4 regions of the Kluyvera sp. CRP genome follow, and region 3 is predicted to be linked to each of the others. Evidence: predicted binding sites of a transcription regulator. Region 3 holds the regulator's gene; each other region holds the start of a gene.
What was found. The regulator sigma-54, encoded in region 3, starts transcription at its own class of promoters, with help from an activator protein. The targets are predictions, from matches to a motif close to GTTGGCACANNTTTCGCTNT.
Positions count from the first base shown of each region.

Region 1 (4,452 bases), 970 kb from region 3:
GTGTGTTTCTTTTGCAGCTCGAGCTTCGGCGGATCGGAGAGGTCGCAAACCTCGCCGTCGATACGCGCGCGGATATAGCCCTGGCTTGCCAGGTTCTCCAGGGTTTTGGTGTGCTCGCCCTTACGCTCTTTAATGATCGGGGCCAGCAGCATCAGGCGTTTGCCTTCCGGCTGCGACAGCACGTTATCCACCATCTGGCTGACGGTTTGCGCTGCCAGCGGCACGTCGTGATCCGGGCAGCGCGGCTCGCCGACGCGCGCATACAGCAGGCGCAGGTAGTCGTGAATTTCGGTGATGGTGCCTACCGTTGAACGCGGGTTGTGCGAGGTCGACTTCTGCTCAATAGAAATCGCCGGCGACAGCCCTTCAATATGATCGACGTCCGGCTTTTCCATCAACGACAGGAACTGGCGCGCGTAGGCAGAAAGTGATTCTACGTAGCGGCGCTGTCCCTCGGCGTAGAGGGTGTCGAATGCCAGTGAGGATTTGCCAGACCCGGACAGCCCGGTCACGACGATCAGTTTGTCGCGAGGGATGACGAGGTTGATGTTTTTGAGATTATGGGTGCGGGCGCCCCGAACTTCGATCTTATCCATTCACCTTTCCCGGTAGAAGATACACGGCTTGCCTGGTTTGTTTGAAGGACAAACGGCAGAAACGGCTAATTATGACACAACTTAACCTGAATGAATATACAGTATAGGGACGCCGATTCAGGATGCCGATGAAAATTTGCATAGCGGTAAGATGTTTACTGGAATACGCCTCGCAGCTACCAAAATACCGTCTGGAAATGGTACACTCGCGCGTTTACACTTAATCAAGAATCGTATTCAGGAGAGACAATCATGGCCAGCAGAGGCGTCAACAAGGTGATTCTCGTCGGTAATCTGGGCCAGGACCCGGAAGTGCGCTACATGCCGAATGGTGGCGCAGTCGCCAACATTACGCTGGCTACTTCCGAATCCTGGCGTGATAAAGCGACCGGTGAAATGAAAGAGCAGACCGAATGGCACCGCGTTGTGCTGTTTGGCAAACTGGCGGAAGTGGCGGGTGAATACCTGCGTAAAGGCTCTCAGGTTTATATCGAAGGTCAGCTGCGTACCCGTAAATGGACCGATCAGTCCGGCGTTGAAAAATACACCACGGAAGTGGTTGTGAACGTGGGCGGCACCATGCAGATGTTGGGTGGCCGTCAGGGCGGCGGCGCACCGGCCGGTGGCAACATGGGCGGCGGCCAGCAGCAGGGCGGTTGGGGTCAACCTCAGCAGCCGCAGGGTGGCAATCAGTTCAGCGGCGGCGCGCAGTCTCGCCCGCAGCAGCAGTCCGCTCCGGCACCGTCTAACGAACCGCCGATGGATTTCGACGACGATATCCCGTTCTGATTTGCCGCCGTTTCGACGGCGCTCATCAGCACTCTCAAACCCTGCCTCGGCGGGGTTTTTGCTTTTTTAATGCGCACCAACAGCCCACATCAGCACCGCTTCGGTGCGCGAATTGCCCCGCGTTAATCTCTGCTTTTTGAATGTTATTCACATAACCATAAGATAATTAACAAAAATAACAATTGGCACGCTTTGTGCCTACATCCGTGTATACACACATGTAGGCAAGGTGCAGACGATGACTCAAATCCAATCAGCTAAATGTATGCAGGGCATGGCCGTTGCGCCGCACTCGCTGGCCGCCGAAAGCGCGGTCGCTGTTTTGCGTGACGGCGGCAATGCGGTTGAGGCGATGGTGGCTGCGGCGGCGACCATCGCGGTGGTTTACCCACATATGAACGGCATCGGCGGCGATGGATTCTGGTTAATTTCCCGGCCCGGCGAGGAGCCAGTGGCGATTCAGGCATGTGGCTTTGCGGCGGAAAAAGCAAATATCGATTTTTATCGCCAGGCGGGCTACACGCAGGTTCCTGTGCGCGGCCCGCTGGCGGCCAATACCGTCGCGGGCACGATTGGAGGCTGGGAGCGCGCGCTGGAGTGGGCGGGAGAACATACGGATAATGCGCCGCTGCCGTTACCGCGTCTGCTGCACGATGCTATTCACTATGCGCGCGAGGGAGTGCCGGTCACCTCCGGGCTGCATAAACAAATTACCGCGCGGTTGCCGCAGCTCGGCCAGTATCCCGGATTTTGCGGCTTGTTTGCGCCGGAAGGCCAGGCGCTCACCCCTGACGATTTACTGTTTCAGCCCGCGCTTGCCAATACGCTGGAACGCCTGGCAACCCATGGGCTTGGGGATTTTTATCATGGTGAGACCGCCCGCCTGATCGCCAGCGAACTGGAATCCGCCGGGAGCTTGCTGCGGTTTAGCGATCTTGATGCTTATCGCGCGGCGCGGGTGAAGCCGCTGGCGCTGGAAACGGAGATTGGAACGGTTTACAACCTCCCGCCGCCGTCGCAGGGGCTGGTTTCGTTGCTGATTACCGGCATTATTGAGCAGCAGCGTAAAAAAGGCGCAATTGCCGACGAAACCGATTTTGTTCACCACTGTGTCGAAGCAACCAAGCTGGCGTTCACTCTACGCGATCGCCATATCACTGACCCGGCCCACATGACGCTTGACCCACAGTCGCTGCTGACGGCAGACAATATTGCTCAGCTTAGCGCGCAGATTGTGCCCGACCGGGCGCAGGTCTGGGGCAAAGGGCGCGGGCCGGCGGATACCATCTGGATGGGCGTTATCGACGGCTCTGGCACCGCGGTCAGCTTTATTCAGAGCATCTATCACGAGTTCGGCAGCGCGGTGATCCTCGCCGATAGCGGCATCATCTGGCAAAACCGCGGCAGCAGTTTTTCGCTGGACCCGAGCGCCACCAACCCGCTTCAACCGGGGCGCCTGCCGTTCCATACCCTCAACCCTGGTTTAGCGAGGCTGGCCAACGGCGATGCGCTGGTGTACGGCAGCATGGGCGGCGACGGCCAGCCGCAAACCCTGGCGGCAGTCTTTGACCGCATTCTCCATCAGAACATGACGCCTCAGGCGGCTATCGCCGCTCCGCGCTGGCTCTTAGGGCGCACCTGGGGCGAGAGCAGCGACACGCTGAAGATTGAAAGCCGCCTGAGAGCGGCGACTACCGACACCCTCAAACAGTACGGCCATGACGTCGAGATTTACCCCCCTTACGACGACCTCATGGGCCATGCCGGGGCAATCCTCCGGCATGGCAACGGCATGCTGGAAGGCGGAAGCGACCCGCGTAGCGACGGTGGCGTCGCCCGCTGGTAACCCAGCATTTTCCAACTGAAACATTCCTGGAATGACGCGGCGCGTAAAACGCGCCCGCTTTCTGGCGACATTTTTTCGTCTATTGGAGCGTAAAATGACCGTTCTCAGAGAACCTTTGGTGGCACCAAAATTTGGCAAATGGGCGCAGCTGGTGTTGGGGCTTATCTGTATGGCCTCTATCTCCAGCCCGCAGTATGTGTGGACGCTGCTGACTAAACCGCTGACCGAAAAGCTGGGCGTTGGCCTGCCGGAACTGCAGGTGACCTTTTCGCTGCTGATTATTCTGCAAACCTTCTTTTCTCCTTTCCAGGGGCGTCTGGTTGAACGGTTTGGCCCCCGATTGCTGATCTCGATTGGCACGGTAATGGCCGGGATGAGCTGGGTGCTCTCCGCGCACATTAACGGCCTGATGGCGCTGTATCTGGTCTACGGCTGTATCGGTGGTTTGGGCACCGGGATTGTGTATATCGGTGTGGTGGGGCTGATGGTGAAGTGGTTCCCGCAAAACCGGGGCTTTGCCGCCGGCGCGGTGGCGGCAGGCTACGGCATGGGGGCGATTTTGACCACCTTCCCGATCTCGATTTCGCTGGGCAACTATGGCCTGGAGCAGACCATGACCGTGTTCGGCATCGTTTTCGCGATTGTCGGTCTGCTGGCCAGTCAGGGGCTGAGTCTGCCGCCTAACTCGACCGTGCAGCCCATCAGCCGGAAAATCGTGCAGGGAACGCGTCAGTTCACCTCTCGCGAAATGTTACGCCAGCCGCTGTTCTGGCTGATGTTTGCCATGATGGCGATGATGTCCACTTCCGGGCTCATGGTGACCTCGCAAATGGCCATCTTTGCTGAGGATTTCGGCATCAGTAAAGCGGTGGTATTCGGCATGGCCGCGCTGCCGCTGGCGTTAACCATCGACCGCTTTACCAACGGTCTGACCCGCCCGCTGTTCGGTTTTATTTCCGACCGCTATGGTCGTGAAAAGACCATGTTTATCGCCTTCGCCCTTGAAGGGGTGGCGATGACGCTATGGCTGGCCTGCCGGGAAGATCCGCTGCTGTTTGTGCTGCTCTCCGGGGTGGTGTTCTTCGGCTGGGGTGAAATTTTCTCGCTGTTCCCCTCCACGCTGACCGACACGTTCGGCAGCGAGCATGCCGCCTCGAACTACGGCTGGCTGTATATCTCGCAGGGGATTGGCTCGATTTTCGGCGGGCCGCTGGCAGCGCT
Region 1 covers NZ_CP082841.1:716,221-720,672, reverse strand. Annotated here, with positions in the region: gene uvrA (excinuclease ABC subunit UvrA) at 1-596, opposite strand, end outside; gene ssb1 (single-stranded DNA-binding protein SSB1) at 849-1,385, shown strand; gene K7B04_RS03285 (gamma-glutamyltransferase family protein) at 1,624-3,231, shown strand; gene oxlT (oxalate/formate MFS antiporter) at 3,326-4,452, shown strand, end outside.
Region 1: K7B04_RS03285 (gamma-glutamyltransferase family protein) is a predicted target of sigma-54. The motif match lies at 1,567-1,586, and genes of this name have one in related genera.

Region 2 (4,452 bases), 1.7 Mb from region 3:
GAGCGGCTGGCTGCATGTCGTTCGGCAGCAAGTTGACCACTTCACGGAAGGCCTGCGAGACGGTGTTGCCAATAATCACCTGGCACTGGCTGTCGGTGCGTACCACGCCCATCACACCGCTGATGCCTTTAAGCGTGGCGCTATCGACCAACGTGTCATCTTTCAGTACGAAGCGTAGACGGGTCATGCAGTGGGTGACGGCGGAGATATTCTCCACGCCGCCAAGCGCGCTCATCACAGATTGCGCCAGAGCCGCATAATTTTTAGCCATCGGAAAATCCTGTTTTATCAGTAGGGTACTTATCGTTCATCGCCTGAATGCTTCAAAGATGAAACGTTGTATAGGAAACCGGTTCCACATAATCATCATGTGTTTATTTTGTTGCTACAAGATCTAAATTTTGTTTTTGATTGATTCGTGAAACCGATCACAGGAAATAACCCTGATGAAAGATTCACCCGTTTCACCATTGCTGAAAATCGCCAGGCGGTGCAGTACACTGCGGACAGATAATTTCTCAAAGGTATGAATATGACGACGATGCTAGAGGTGGCACGACGGGCGGGCGTATCGAAAGCCACCGTGTCCCGGGTGCTATCGGGCAACGGTTATGTCAGTCAGGAGACGAAAGACCGGGTGTTTTTGGCCATCGAAGAGAGCGGCTACCGGCCGAATCTTCTGGCGCGTAATCTGGCCACTAAAAAAACGCAGACGCTCGGCCTGGTGGTGACCAACACTCTCTACCACGGTGTGTACTTCAGCGAGCTGCTGTATCACGCGGCGAGCATGACGGAAGATCAGGGGCGTCGTCTGGTACTCGCGGACGGTAAACACAGCGCCGAAGAGGAACGTGAGGCGATTCAGTATCTGCTCGATTTGCGCTGTGATGGCATTATTATTTATCCACGTTTTTTAAGCGTCGACGAAATTGACGATATTATTCAGCAGCAGCAACAGCCGGTGATGGTCATTAATCGTCGTCTGCGCCGAAATAGCAGCCACTGCGTTTATTGCGATCAAAAATCCTCCAGCCAACAGGCGGTGGAAAAATTAATTACGCTCGGCCATCGCGATATTGCCTTTATTACCGGTTCGCTGGATTCCCCGACCGGCGTTGAGCGTCTTTCCGGCTATAAGGATGCGCTGGCGAAACACGGCATTACGCTACGTAATGAGCTGATTGTGGAAGGAAAATGGACGCCCGCCACCGGCGCGGCAGGTGTCGATATTCTGCGTGAAAGGCAGGTGACATTCAGCGCGCTGGTGGCCAGTAACGATGATATGGCGGTGGGGGCAATCAAGCGGCTTCATGCTCACGGAATAGCGGTGCCGCAGCAGGTATCGGTGATTGGCTTTGACGATATTGCGTTAGCGCCGTATATGATTCCGTCCCTCTCGAGCGTGCGTATTCCGGTTACGGAAATGATTAAAGAGACGATTCACCGTCTTATTTTTATGCTCGACGGCGGCGATTTTAAATATCAACAAACCTTCCCCGGCGAATTAATCGAGCGCGAGTCCATCGTGGCAGGGCCGCATCGCTAACGTCGTCAGCTGTCATCGTCATTAGTGACGATGACAGCCCATTCTCAAAGTCACCTCAGTAAATACCTTTACAAATCAACTAAGTAAAAGTTGGCTCGAATAATGCATTCTCCCGCGCAATCACTGTCATAGCTGGAGAAGTTGATGAACCGTTTCATCATCGCTGATGCGAGTAAATGTATTGGCTGCCGTACGTGCGAAGTCGCCTGCGTGGTTTCTCACCAGCAGGATCAGGACTGCGCCGCGCTGACGCCACAGTCTTTCCTGCCGCGTATTCACGTTATTAAGGGCGTAGATGTCTCTACGGCCACCGCCTGCCGCCAGTGCGAAGACGCGCCGTGCGCCAACGTCTGCCCGAACGGCGCGATTGTTCGCGACAAAGGGTTTATCCACGTGATGCAGGAGCGCTGCATTGGCTGCAAAACCTGCGTGGTGGCCTGCCCGTACGGCGCCATGGAAGTGGTGGTGCGTCCGGTTGTGCGCGACAGCGGCGCGGGTCTGAAGGTGCGTGCGGAAAAAGCGGAAGCCAACAAGTGCGACCTTTGCTTCCACCGTGAAGAAGGCCCTGCCTGTATGGAAGCGTGCCCGACCCACGCATTGTTCTGCGTAGACCGCAACAAGCTGGAACAGCTTAGCGCGGAAAAACGCCGTCGCGCCGCGCTGGAAAGCGCTGCGTCTATCTCTCTTTAATCATCCCTATTTCTCTTTTAACAGGTCTGTTACTGATGAAAAAAATCACGAGTGTATGCCCTTATTGCGGTGCTGGTTGCAAACTGAAGCTGGTCGTCGACCACGGTAAAATTATTCGCGCCGAGGCGGCTGACGGGCAAACGAACCAGAATGAGCTGTGCCTGAAAGGCTACTACGGTTGGGATTTTCTGAACGATACCCAACTGCTGACGCCGCGTCTGACGCAGCCGATGATCCGCTATGAAAAAGGGGGCAAATTCACCCCCGTGAGCTGGGATGAAGCCATTCGCTACACCGCGAAACGGCTGAGTGAGATCAAAGCCAAATACGGGCCGCGCGCCATTATGACTACCGGGTCATCGCGCGGTACCGGTAATGAAACCAACTATGTAATGCAGAAATTCGCCCGCGGCGTGCTGCACACCAATAACGTCGATTGCTGCGCCCGCGTGTGCCACGGCCCATCGGTTGCCGGGTTGCAGGAAGTGCTGGGTAACGGCGCGATGAGCAACAGCATCGGCGATATTGAAAACTCCCGTTGCCTGCTGGTCTTTGGCTACAACTGCGCGGATTCGCACCCGATCGTGGCGCGACGCGTGATTAAAGCCAAAGATAAAGGGGCAAAAATTATCGTCTGCGACCCGCGCAAAATTGAAACCGCGCGCATCGCCGACCAGCACCTACAAATGCGTAACGGTAGCAATATGGCGCTGGTTAATGCCTTTGCCCATGTGCTGCTGGAAGAAGAGCTGTACGACAAAGAGTATGTTGCGCGCTATACCACCGGGCTGGATGAAATGCGTGAAGTCGTTAAAGACTACGCGCCCGAAGCGGTGGAAGAACTGACCGGTATTCCTGCCGCACAGGTTCGTCAGGCGATGCGCACTTATGCGGCGGCGCCGTCGGCGACCATCATGTGGGGCATGGGCGTCACCCAGTTCGGCCAGGCCGTTGACGTGGTGAAAGGGCTGGCAAGCCTGGCGCTGCTGACCGGTAACCTCGGGCGCGAAGCCGTCGGCGTTGGCCCGGTGCGTGGGCAGAATAACGTGCAAGGCGCGTGTGACATGGGCGTGCTGCCAAATCAGTTCCCTGGCTATCAGGACGTGACGGACCCGCAGGTGCGTGAAAAATTCGCCAATGCCTGGGGGATTGATGCCAGCGTGATGGACGACAAAGTCGGCGTGCGCATTACCGAAGTGCCGCATCTGGCGATGGAAGGCAAGATCAAAGCCTACTACATCATGGGCGAAGATCCGCTGCAAACCGAGGCGGATTTAGGGCTGGTACGCAAAGGCTTCGAAGCTCTCGATTTCGTGGTGGTGCAGGATATTTTCATGACCAAAACCGCCGAACAGGCTGACGTGCTGCTGCCAGCCACTTCCTGGGGCGAGCACGGCGGCGTCTTTACCTGCGCTGACCGAGGCTTCCAGCGCTTCGATAAAGCCATCGACGCGAAGTACAACGTCAAGCGCGACTGGGAGATTATCAGCCTGATCGCCAGCGAAATGGGCTATCCGATGCACTACGACGACAACCAGCAAATCTGGGACGAAATGCGCGAGCTGTGCCCACTGTTCTACGGCGTGACCTACGAAAAAATGGGTGACATGGGCCACGTGCAGTGGCCTTGCCCAACGCTCGATCATCCCGGCACACCGTACCTGTATGAAGGTAATCAGTTTGCTACGCCGGACGGCAAAGGCCATCTGTTCGCCGCACCGTGGCGCGCGCCGGCGGAAACCCCGGATGCCGACTTCCCACTGGTGCTGTGCACCGTGCGCGAAGTGGGGCACTACTCCTGTCGCTCGATGACCGGTAACTGCGCGGCGCTGCAATCGCTCGCCGATGAACCCGGCTTTGTGCAGATGAACCCGCAGGATGCCAGACTGCTTGGTATCCATGATAAGCAGCTGGTGTGGGTTGCCTCGCGTCGCGGCAAGGTAATTAGCCGCGCCTGCGTGAGCGAACGTATCAACCGCGGCAGCGTGTATATGACTTATCAGTGGTGGATCGGTGCGTGCAACGAACTCACGCAGGATAATCTTGATCCTATCTCGAAAACACCGGAAACCAAGTACTGTGCGGTCAAGGTTGAGCCGATTGAGGATCAGAACTGGGCGGAAACCTTTGCGCTGGACAGCTATCAGTCGATGAAAACGCGGCTGAAAGCGGCAATTAACGGGTAATCAGATGAACGCAAACGGCGTGCAGATCCG
Region 2 covers NZ_CP082841.1:5,129,590-5,134,041, reverse strand. Annotated here, with positions in the region: gene ascF (PTS cellobiose/arbutin/salicin transporter subunit IIBC) at 1-271, opposite strand, end outside; gene K7B04_RS24375 (LacI family DNA-binding transcriptional regulator) at 533-1,546, shown strand; gene hydN (electron transport protein HydN) at 1,691-2,236, shown strand; gene fdhF (formate dehydrogenase subunit alpha) at 2,272-4,422, shown strand; gene hypF (carbamoyltransferase HypF) at 4,427-4,452, shown strand, end outside.
Region 2: hydN (electron transport protein HydN) is a predicted target of sigma-54. The motif match lies at 1,636-1,655, and genes of this name have one in related genera.

Region 3 (4,452 bases):
TGCGGTACGCGAAGTCTGCGACCTGCTGCTGCTGGCGCAAGGGAAGCTCGACGAAGCCAAAGGGCAATCCATATGAGTAAAACCAGACGTTGGGTTATCATTCTGCTATCGCTGGTCGCACTTGTCCTCATCGGCCTGAATCTCGCCGACAAAGACGACAGCGGCCCGATCGCGGTAAACACTGGCGATCCAACCTATAAAAGCGAACATACCGATACGGTGGTGTACAGCCCGGAAGGCGCGCTCAGCTATCGGTTAATCGCCGAACACGTGGAGTATTTTTCCGATCAGGGTCTGTCGTGGTTTACTCACCCCGTATTGACGACTTTTGATGCCGCGAAGGTGCCAACCTGGTCGATTAAAGCCGATAAAGCCAAGCTGACCAGCGACCGCATGCTGTATCTCTATGGGCACGTTGAAATCAACGCGCTGACAGAAGACGCACAACTGCGTAAGATTACGACGGATAATGCCCAGGTGAACCTGATAACTCAGGACGTTTCCTCTGACGATCTGGTGACGTTATACGGAACAACATTTAATTCCAGCGGCCTGAAAATGCGCGGCAATTTACGCAGCAAGAACGCCGAGCTGATTGAAAAGGTTAGAACTTCTTATGAAATCCAGAACAAACAAACTCAGCCTTAAGCTGGCGCTCGTCGCTTCTCTGCTGGCCGCCAGCCTGCCGGCAATGGCCTTAACCGGCGATACCAATCAGCCGATTCATATTGAATCCGATCAGCAGTCGTTGGATATGCAGGGCAACGTCGTGACCTTCACCGGTAACGTCGTCGTGACTCAGGGCAGCATCAAAATCAACGCCGACAAAGTGGTCGTCACCCGCCCGGCAAACCAGCAGGGTAAAGAAGTGATCGACGGCTACGGCAACCCGGCCACGTTCTACCAGATGCAGGACAACGGTAAGCCGGTGAAAGGTCGCGCGTCGAAGATGCACTATGAGCTGGCAAATGATTTCGTGGTGCTGACCGGCAATGCTTACCTTGAACAGCTGGACAGCAACATCAAGGGCGACAAAATCACCTACCTGGTGAAAGAGCAGAAAATGCAGGCGTTTAGCGACAAAGGCAAACGCGTCACCACCGTTCTGGTTCCGTCCCAGCTACAGGACAAATCCAAGGACCAGGCTCCGGCACAGAAGAAGAGTAACTAATTCGTTATGGCGACATTAACTGCAAAAAATCTGGCGAAGGCCTACAAAGGCCGCCGCGTCGTGGAAGATGTCAGTCTGACCGTCAACTCCGGTGAGATTGTGGGCCTGCTTGGGCCGAACGGCGCGGGTAAAACCACCACCTTCTACATGGTGGTCGGCATCGTGCCGCGCGATGCGGGCAATATCATCATTGATGACGAAGACATCAGCCTGCTGCCACTGCACGCTCGTGCCCGCCGCGGTATCGGCTATCTGCCGCAGGAAGCGTCGATTTTCCGTCGTCTGAGCGTCTACGATAACCTGATGGCGGTGCTGCAGATCCGCGACGATCTCAGTAATGAGCAGCGAGAAGACCGCGCCAAAGAGCTGATGGAAGAGTTCCACATCGAACATCTGCGCGACAGTCTGGGCCAGGCGCTTTCCGGTGGTGAACGCCGCCGCGTTGAAATCGCCCGCGCGCTGGCGGCAAACCCGAAGTTTATCCTGCTGGATGAACCGTTTGCCGGCGTTGACCCGATCTCCGTTATCGACATCAAACGCATCATCGAACACCTGCGCGACAGCGGCCTTGGGGTACTGATTACCGACCATAACGTCCGTGAAACGCTGGCAGTGTGCGAACGCGCTTACATCGTCAGCCAGGGGCATCTGATCGCCCACGGGACACCGCAGGAGATCCTGGAAGACGAACATGTTAAACGCGTGTATCTTGGGGAAGACTTCAGACTCTGATAGGGTAGTGGTTATCGACGTTAGCGGGAGATATTCGTTCTGAACATGAAGCAAGGTTTGCAATTAAGGCTCAGCCAACAGCTTGCCATGACGCCCCAGTTACAGCAGGCCATTCGTCTGTTGCAATTGTCTACGCTGGAACTTCAGCAGGAACTCCAGCAGGCGCTGGAGAGCAATCCCCTGCTCGAGCAAACCGATCTTCACGATGAAGTAGAGACTCAGGAAACCGTCGATAACGAAACGCTGGACAGCGTAGACGCGCTGGAAAAGCCGGACATGCCCGAAGAGCTGCCACTTGACGCCAGCTGGGACGAAATCTACACCGCCGGAACTCCTTCCGGTACCGGGGCGGACTATCAGGACGACGAACTGCCGGTTTATCAGGGTGAAACCACCCAGTCACTTCAGGATTACCTGATGTGGCAGGTAGAGTTAACGCCGTTTACCGATACCGACCGGGCGATCGCCACGTCGATCGTCGACGCGGTGGATGACACCGGCTACCTCACCGTCACCGTCGAAGATATCCGCGAAAGCATCGGCGACGACGAAATTGGCCTGGACGAAGTGGAGGCGGTACTTAAACGCATCCAGCGTTTCGATCCGGTCGGCGTAGCCGCCAAAGATCTCCGCGATTGTCTGCTGATCCAGCTGTCACAATTTTCAGCAGACACGCCGCGTCTGGATGAAGCGCGCCTGATTATCAGCGATCATCTCGATCTGCTCGCTAACCACGATTTCCGCTCGCTGATGCGGGTCACCCGCCTGAAAGAAGACGTACTGAAAGAAGCGGTCGATCTGATCCAGTCGCTGGATCCGCGCCCGGGCCAATCGATCCAGACCGGTGAACCGGAGTATGTGATTCCGGACGTACTGGTGCGCAAGGTCAACGATCGCTGGGTGGTCGAGCTGAACGCCGACAGCATTCCGCGTCTGCAGATTAACCAGCATTACGCGGGCATGTGCAACAACGCCCGCAACGACGCCGACAGCCAGTTTATCCGCAGCAACCTGCAGGAAGCCAAATGGCTGATCAAGAGTCTTGAGAGCCGCAACGATACGCTGCTGCGCGTCAGCCGCTGCATCGTCGAGCAACAGCAGGCCTTTTTCGACCTTGGCGAAGAGTACATGAAACCGATGGTGCTGGCTGACATCGCCCAGACCGTCGAGATGCACGAGTCCACCATTTCGCGTGTTACCACGCAGAAGTATTTGCATAGCCCACGGGGCATTTTCGAGCTTAAATATTTCTTCTCCAGCCACGTCAGCACCGAGGGCGGCGGCGAAGCCTCGTCCACGGCCATTCGGGCGCTGGTTAAGAAATTGATTGCCGCGGAGAATCCCGCGAAACCACTGAGCGACAGTAAGCTGACCACCATGCTCTCTGAACAGGGTATCATGGTGGCAAGGCGCACCGTTGCAAAGTACCGAGAGTCTTTATCCATTCCGCCGTCTAACCAGCGTAAACAGCTGGTCTGACACAACTGATAAGGAAGACACTATGCAGCTCAACATCACTGGACACAACGTCGAGATCACCGAGCCGATGCGCGAATTCGTGACCACGAAATTCAGCAAGCTGGAGCAGTATTTCGAGAGGATCAATCAGGTCCATATTGTGTTAAAGGTGGAGAAACTGACGCACATCTCGGATGCGACATTGCACGTGAACGGCGGCGAACTTCATGCCAGCGCGGAAGGGCAGGATATGTATGCCGCCATCGACGGTTTGATCGATAAACTGGCGAGACAGTTAACCAAGCACAAAGATAAACTAAAACAACATTGATTGTCCGAGCGATCGCCCGATATGCCTGCATATCGGGCGATGCTTAGGTGAAATTATGACAAATAACGATTCGGCTCTACAACTGAGCAATGTCCTTAACCAGGAATGTACCCGCAGTGCTGTGCACTGTCAGAGTAAAAAACGTGCGCTGGAAATCATCAGCGAGCTGGCGGCGAAACAGCTTAGCCTGCCGCCGCAGGTGGTGTTCGAAGCCATTCTGACCCGTGAAAAAATGGGCAGTACCGGCATCGGCAACGGCATCGCCATTCCTCACGGCAAGCTCGAAGAAGATACGCTGCGTGCGGTCGGTGTGTTCGTGCAACTCGAAACGCCAATCGCCTTCGACGCTATCGACAACCAGCCAGTCGATTTACTCTTTGCGTTGCTGGTGCCGGCCGACCAGACTAAAACCCATCTGCATACGCTTTCCCTGGTGGCAAAACGTCTGGCAGATAAAACCATTTGCCGCCGCTTGCGCGCCGCGCAGAGCGACGAAGAGCTGTATCAAATCATCACCGATACGGAAACCCACGATGATGCGTAATGGACATCACATCGTACTGAGGAGAAACGGTACATGGTACTGATGATCGTCAGCGGCCGCTCTGGCTCGGGAAAATCAGTGGCCCTGAGGGCGCTGGAAGATATGGGCTTCTACTGCGTTGATAACCTGCCGGTAGTGTTGCTGCCAGAGCTGGCAAAGACGCTGGCCGACCGCGAAATCTCGGCGGCCGTGAGCATCGACGTGCGTAACATGCCT
Region 3 covers NZ_CP082841.1:1,683,755-1,688,206, reverse strand. Annotated here, with positions in the region: gene kdsC (3-deoxy-manno-octulosonate-8-phosphatase KdsC) at 1-76, shown strand, start outside; gene lptC (LPS export ABC transporter periplasmic protein LptC) at 73-648, shown strand; gene lptA (lipopolysaccharide ABC transporter substrate-binding protein LptA) at 617-1,171, shown strand; gene lptB (LPS export ABC transporter ATP-binding protein) at 1,178-1,903, shown strand; gene rpoN (RNA polymerase factor sigma-54) at 1,949-3,382, shown strand; gene hpf (ribosome hibernation promoting factor) at 3,405-3,692, shown strand; gene ptsN (PTS IIA-like nitrogen regulatory protein PtsN) at 3,748-4,236, shown strand; gene rapZ (RNase adapter RapZ) at 4,270-4,452, shown strand, end outside.

Region 4 (4,452 bases), 740 kb from region 3:
AAGCTGGCCTGCGTGCATGAAGATATTCTGCGTCTGCCACAGGGGTACGACACCGAAGTGGGCGAGCGTGGCGTGATGCTCTCCGGCGGGCAAAAACAGCGCATTTCGATTGCTCGCGCGCTGCTGCTGGATGCTGAAATCCTGATTCTCGACGACGCGCTGTCGGCGGTTGATGGCCGTACTGAGCATCAAATATTGCATAACCTGCGTCAGTGGGGCGAAGGGCGGACAGTCATTATCAGCGCCCATCGCTTATCGGCGCTGACTGACGCCAGCGAGATCATCGTGATGCAGCATGGGCATATTGCCCAGCACGGGCAGCATGAACAGCTGGCGGCGCAGGCCGGCTGGTATCGTGATATGTACCGTTATCAACAGCTGGAAGCCGCGCTGAACGACGCGCCGGAAGAAGAGAAACCGGAGGAAGTGAATGCGTAGTTTCGGGCAACTGTGGCCAACCTTAAAACGGCTGCTGGCCTACGGCTCGCCGTGGCGTAAGCCGCTGTCGATTGCCGTGGCGATGTTGTGGGTGGCGGCTGCCGCTGAAGTGAGCGGGCCGCTGCTGATCAGCTATTTTATCGATAATATGGTGGCGAAAGACATTTTGCCGTGGGGGAAAGTGGCTGGTCTTGCGGCGGCCTATATTGGCCTGCAACTGCTGGCCGCGACGCTGCACTATAGCCAGTCGCTGCTGTTTAACCGCGCGGCGGTCGGCGTGGTGCAACAGCTGCGAACCGACGTGATGGATGCCGCGCTGCGCCAGCCGCTAAGCGAATTTGATACCCAGCCGGTTGGTCAGCTTATTTCGCGGGTAACCAACGACACCGAAGTGATTCGTGACCTTTACGTGACCGTGGTGGCGACGGTGCTGCGCAGCGCGGCGCTGATTGGCGCCATGCTGGTCGCCATGTTCAGCCTCGACTGGCGCATGGCGCTGGTGGCGATTGTCATTTTCCCGGCGGTCATGACGGTGATGGTGATTTATCAGCGTTACAGCACGCCGATTGTACGCCGCGTGCGTGCGTATCTTGCCGACATCAACGATGGCTTTAACGAAGTGATCAACGGCATGAGTGTGATCCAGCAGTTTCGCCAGCAGGTGCGCTTTGGCGAGCGTATTGGCGAGGTCAGCCGTTCACACTATCTGGCGCGTATGCAAACCCTGCGGCTTGACGGCTTCCTGCTGCGCCCGCTGCTGAGCCTGTTTTCCTCGCTGATCCTCTGTGGGCTACTGATGTTGTTCGGCTTTAGCGCGCAGGGAACGATTGAGGTGGGGGTGCTGTACGCCTTTATTAGCTACCTGGGGCGTCTGAACGAACCGTTGATTGAGCTCACCACCCAGCAGTCAATGCTGCAACAGGCGGTGGTCGCCGGGGAGCGCGTCTTTGAGCTGATGGATCGTCCGCGCCAGCAGTACGGCGAGGATATTGCGCCGTTAGCCAACGGTGACATTGATATTGATAACGTGTCGTTTGCCTACCGTAGCGACAAAATGGTGCTGCAAAATATCTCGCTGTCGATTCCGGCGCGGAGCTTTGTGGCGCTGGTCGGGCATACTGGCAGCGGCAAGAGTACGCTGGCCAGCCTGCTGATGGGCTATTATCCGCCGAACGCGGGGGAGATTCGCCTCGGCGGTCGTCCATTGTCGAGCCTGAGTCATCAGGTGCTGCGCCAGGGGATCGCCGTGGTGCAGCAGGACCCAGTGGTGCTGGCAGATTCGTTCTTTGCCAACGTCACACTGGGGCGTGATATCAGTGAGGCGCAGGTCTGGCAGGTGCTGGAAACGGTGCAACTGGCGGAGCTGGCGCGCAGCATGAGCGACGGTATCTATACCCATCTTGGCGAGCAGGGCAATAACCTTTCGGTTGGGCAGAAACAGCTGCTCGCGCTGGCTCGCGTGTTGGTTGATACCCCGCAGGTGCTGATTCTCGACGAAGCGACCGCCAATATCGACTCCGGCACCGAGCGCGCTATCCAGCAGGCGCTGGCCGCCGTGCGTCAACACACCACGCTGGTGGTGATTGCTCACCGTTTATCGACTATCGTCGAAGCGGACACCATCATGGTGCTTCATCGTGGGCAGGCGGTAGAACAGGGAACGCATCAGCAACTGCTTGAAGCAAAAGGGCGTTACTGGCAGATGTATCAACTACAGTTGGCCGGGGAAGAACTGGCCGCCAGCGCTCAGGACGATGCTTTGACCGCCTGATGCACCAGAGACAGGCATTTTTCTAACAGAATGCATTTGTGACGCGCATCATGCACTCGCATGGTGCGTTTTTCTTTTTTGTCCCACGATTTCCCGCACACCATCCCTGATTATCCCGCATGAATGCCGTTTTTTCATTTCTGGCACGCCCCTTGCTTTATCTGTTGTGTGTTCGCAGCCACTACCAAATTCTGACTGGAGGGGATCTATGAAGCTGGTTACCGTGGTAATCAAACCATTCAAACTCGAAGACGTTCGCGAAGCGCTGTCTTCTATTGGCATTCAGGGCTTAACGGTGACGGAAGTGAAAGGCTTTGGTCGCCAGAAAGGTCATGCAGAGCTTTACCGCGGTGCGGAATACAGCGTCAACTTCCTGCCGAAGGTTAAGATTGATGTGGCTATCGCCGACGATCAGCTCGATGAAGTCGTCGACGTCATCAGTAAAGCCGCTTATACCGGAAAAATTGGCGACGGTAAGATTTTTGTCGCCGAACTGCAGCGCGTAATCCGTATTCGTACCGGCGAAGCCGACGAAGCGGCGCTGTAATTCCCAGACAGCACAGTAATAGGGATCGAGATGATGAAAAAAACAATGGTAAAAACGGGGTTGAGCGCGCTGGCGCTGTTGCCGGGTCTGGCGATGGCGGCACCGGCGGCGGTGGATAAAGCGGATAACGCCTTTATGATGATTTGTACCGCGCTGGTGCTGTTTATGACCATTCCGGGCATTGCGCTGTTCTACGGCGGTCTGATTCGCGGTAAGAACGTGCTCTCGATGCTGACGCAGGTCGCGGTCACCTTCGCTCTGGTGTGCGTACTGTGGGTGGTTTACGGCTATTCCCTGGCCTTCGGCACTGGCGGCAGCTTCTTCGGTAGCTTCGACTGGATCATGTTGAAAAATATCAAAATCACCGATCTGATGGGCTCCTTCTATCAGTACATCCACGTGGCGTTCCAGGGCTCCTTCGCCTGCATCACCGTGGGGCTGATTGTCGGCGCGCTGGCGGAACGTATTCGTTTCTCTGCGGTGCTGATTTTCGTGGTGATTTGGCTGACGCTCTCCTACATCCCGATCGCCCATATGGTGTGGGGTGGTGGTCTGCTGGCAAGCCATGGCGCGCTGGACTTTGCGGGCGGCACGGTGGTGCACATTAACGCGGCGGTAGCCGGTCTGGTGGGCGCTTACCTGATTGGTAAACGCGTAGGCTTCGGTAAAGAAGCTTTCAAACCGCACAACCTGCCGATGGTGTTTATTGGCACGGCGATCCTCTATTTTGGCTGGTTCGGCTTCAACGCCGGTTCCGCCAGCGCAGCGAATGAAATTGCCGGTCTGGCCTTTGTGAACACCGTCGTCGCGACTGCCGCCGCTATCCTCGGCTGGGTCTTCGGCGAGTGGGCGCTGCGCGGCAAACCTTCGCTGTTGGGTGCCTGTTCCGGTGCAATTGCAGGGCTGGTGGGTATCACTCCGGCATGCGGTTATATTGGTGTCGGCGGTGCGCTGATTCTGGGTATTGTGGTGGGTCTGGCCGGTCTGTGGGGCGTGACTTCCCTGAAACGCTGGCTGCGTGTGGATGACCCCTGCGACGTGTTCGGTGTCCACGGGGTGTGCGGCATCATCGGCTGTATTCTGACCGGTATCTTTGCTTCAACCGCGCTGGGCGGTGTGGGGTACGCTGAAGGCGTCACCATGAGCCATCAGGTGCTGGTGCAGCTGGAAAGTATCGCCATCACTATCGTTTGGTCCGGCGTTGTGGCCTTTATCGGTTATAAAGTGGCGGATCTGACGGTGGGTCTGCGCGTGCCGGAAGAGCAGGAGCGTGAAGGTCTGGACGTCAACAGCCACGGCGAAAACGCCTACAACGCCTGATAACGCCTGTCACCCGGCCGAGCATTGCGAAGCCGGGAATCCGCCGACACTGACGTTTGCGCCTCATTCGACGGATCATGAGTTATCTCCAAAGCCAAAAAAGCCTCCCATTGGGAGGCTTTTTTGTGCGTGAAGCGCATTAGTTGCGGTTACGCATGACGCCTTCCTGCACCGTCGAGGCGACCAGCACGCCATCCTGAGTATAGAATTCGCCGCGTACAAAACCGCGCGCGCTGGAGGCCGAGGTGCTTTCCACGCTGTAGAGCAGCCATTCGTTCATGTTGAACGGACGGTGGAACCACATCGAATGGTCGATGGTCGCCACCTGCATGCCTGGCTCAAGGAAGCCAACGCCGTGCGGCTGCAGTGCCACCGG
Region 4 covers NZ_CP082841.1:2,419,565-2,424,016, forward strand. Annotated here, with positions in the region: gene K7B04_RS11340 (SmdA family multidrug ABC transporter permease/ATP-binding protein) at 1-438, shown strand, start outside; gene K7B04_RS11345 (SmdB family multidrug efflux ABC transporter permease/ATP-binding protein) at 431-2,209, shown strand; gene glnK (P-II family nitrogen regulator) at 2,418-2,756, shown strand; gene amtB (ammonium transporter AmtB) at 2,790-4,076, shown strand; gene tesB (acyl-CoA thioesterase II) at 4,216-4,452, opposite strand, start outside.
Region 4: glnK (P-II family nitrogen regulator) is a predicted target of sigma-54. The motif match lies at 2,349-2,368, and genes of this name have one in related genera.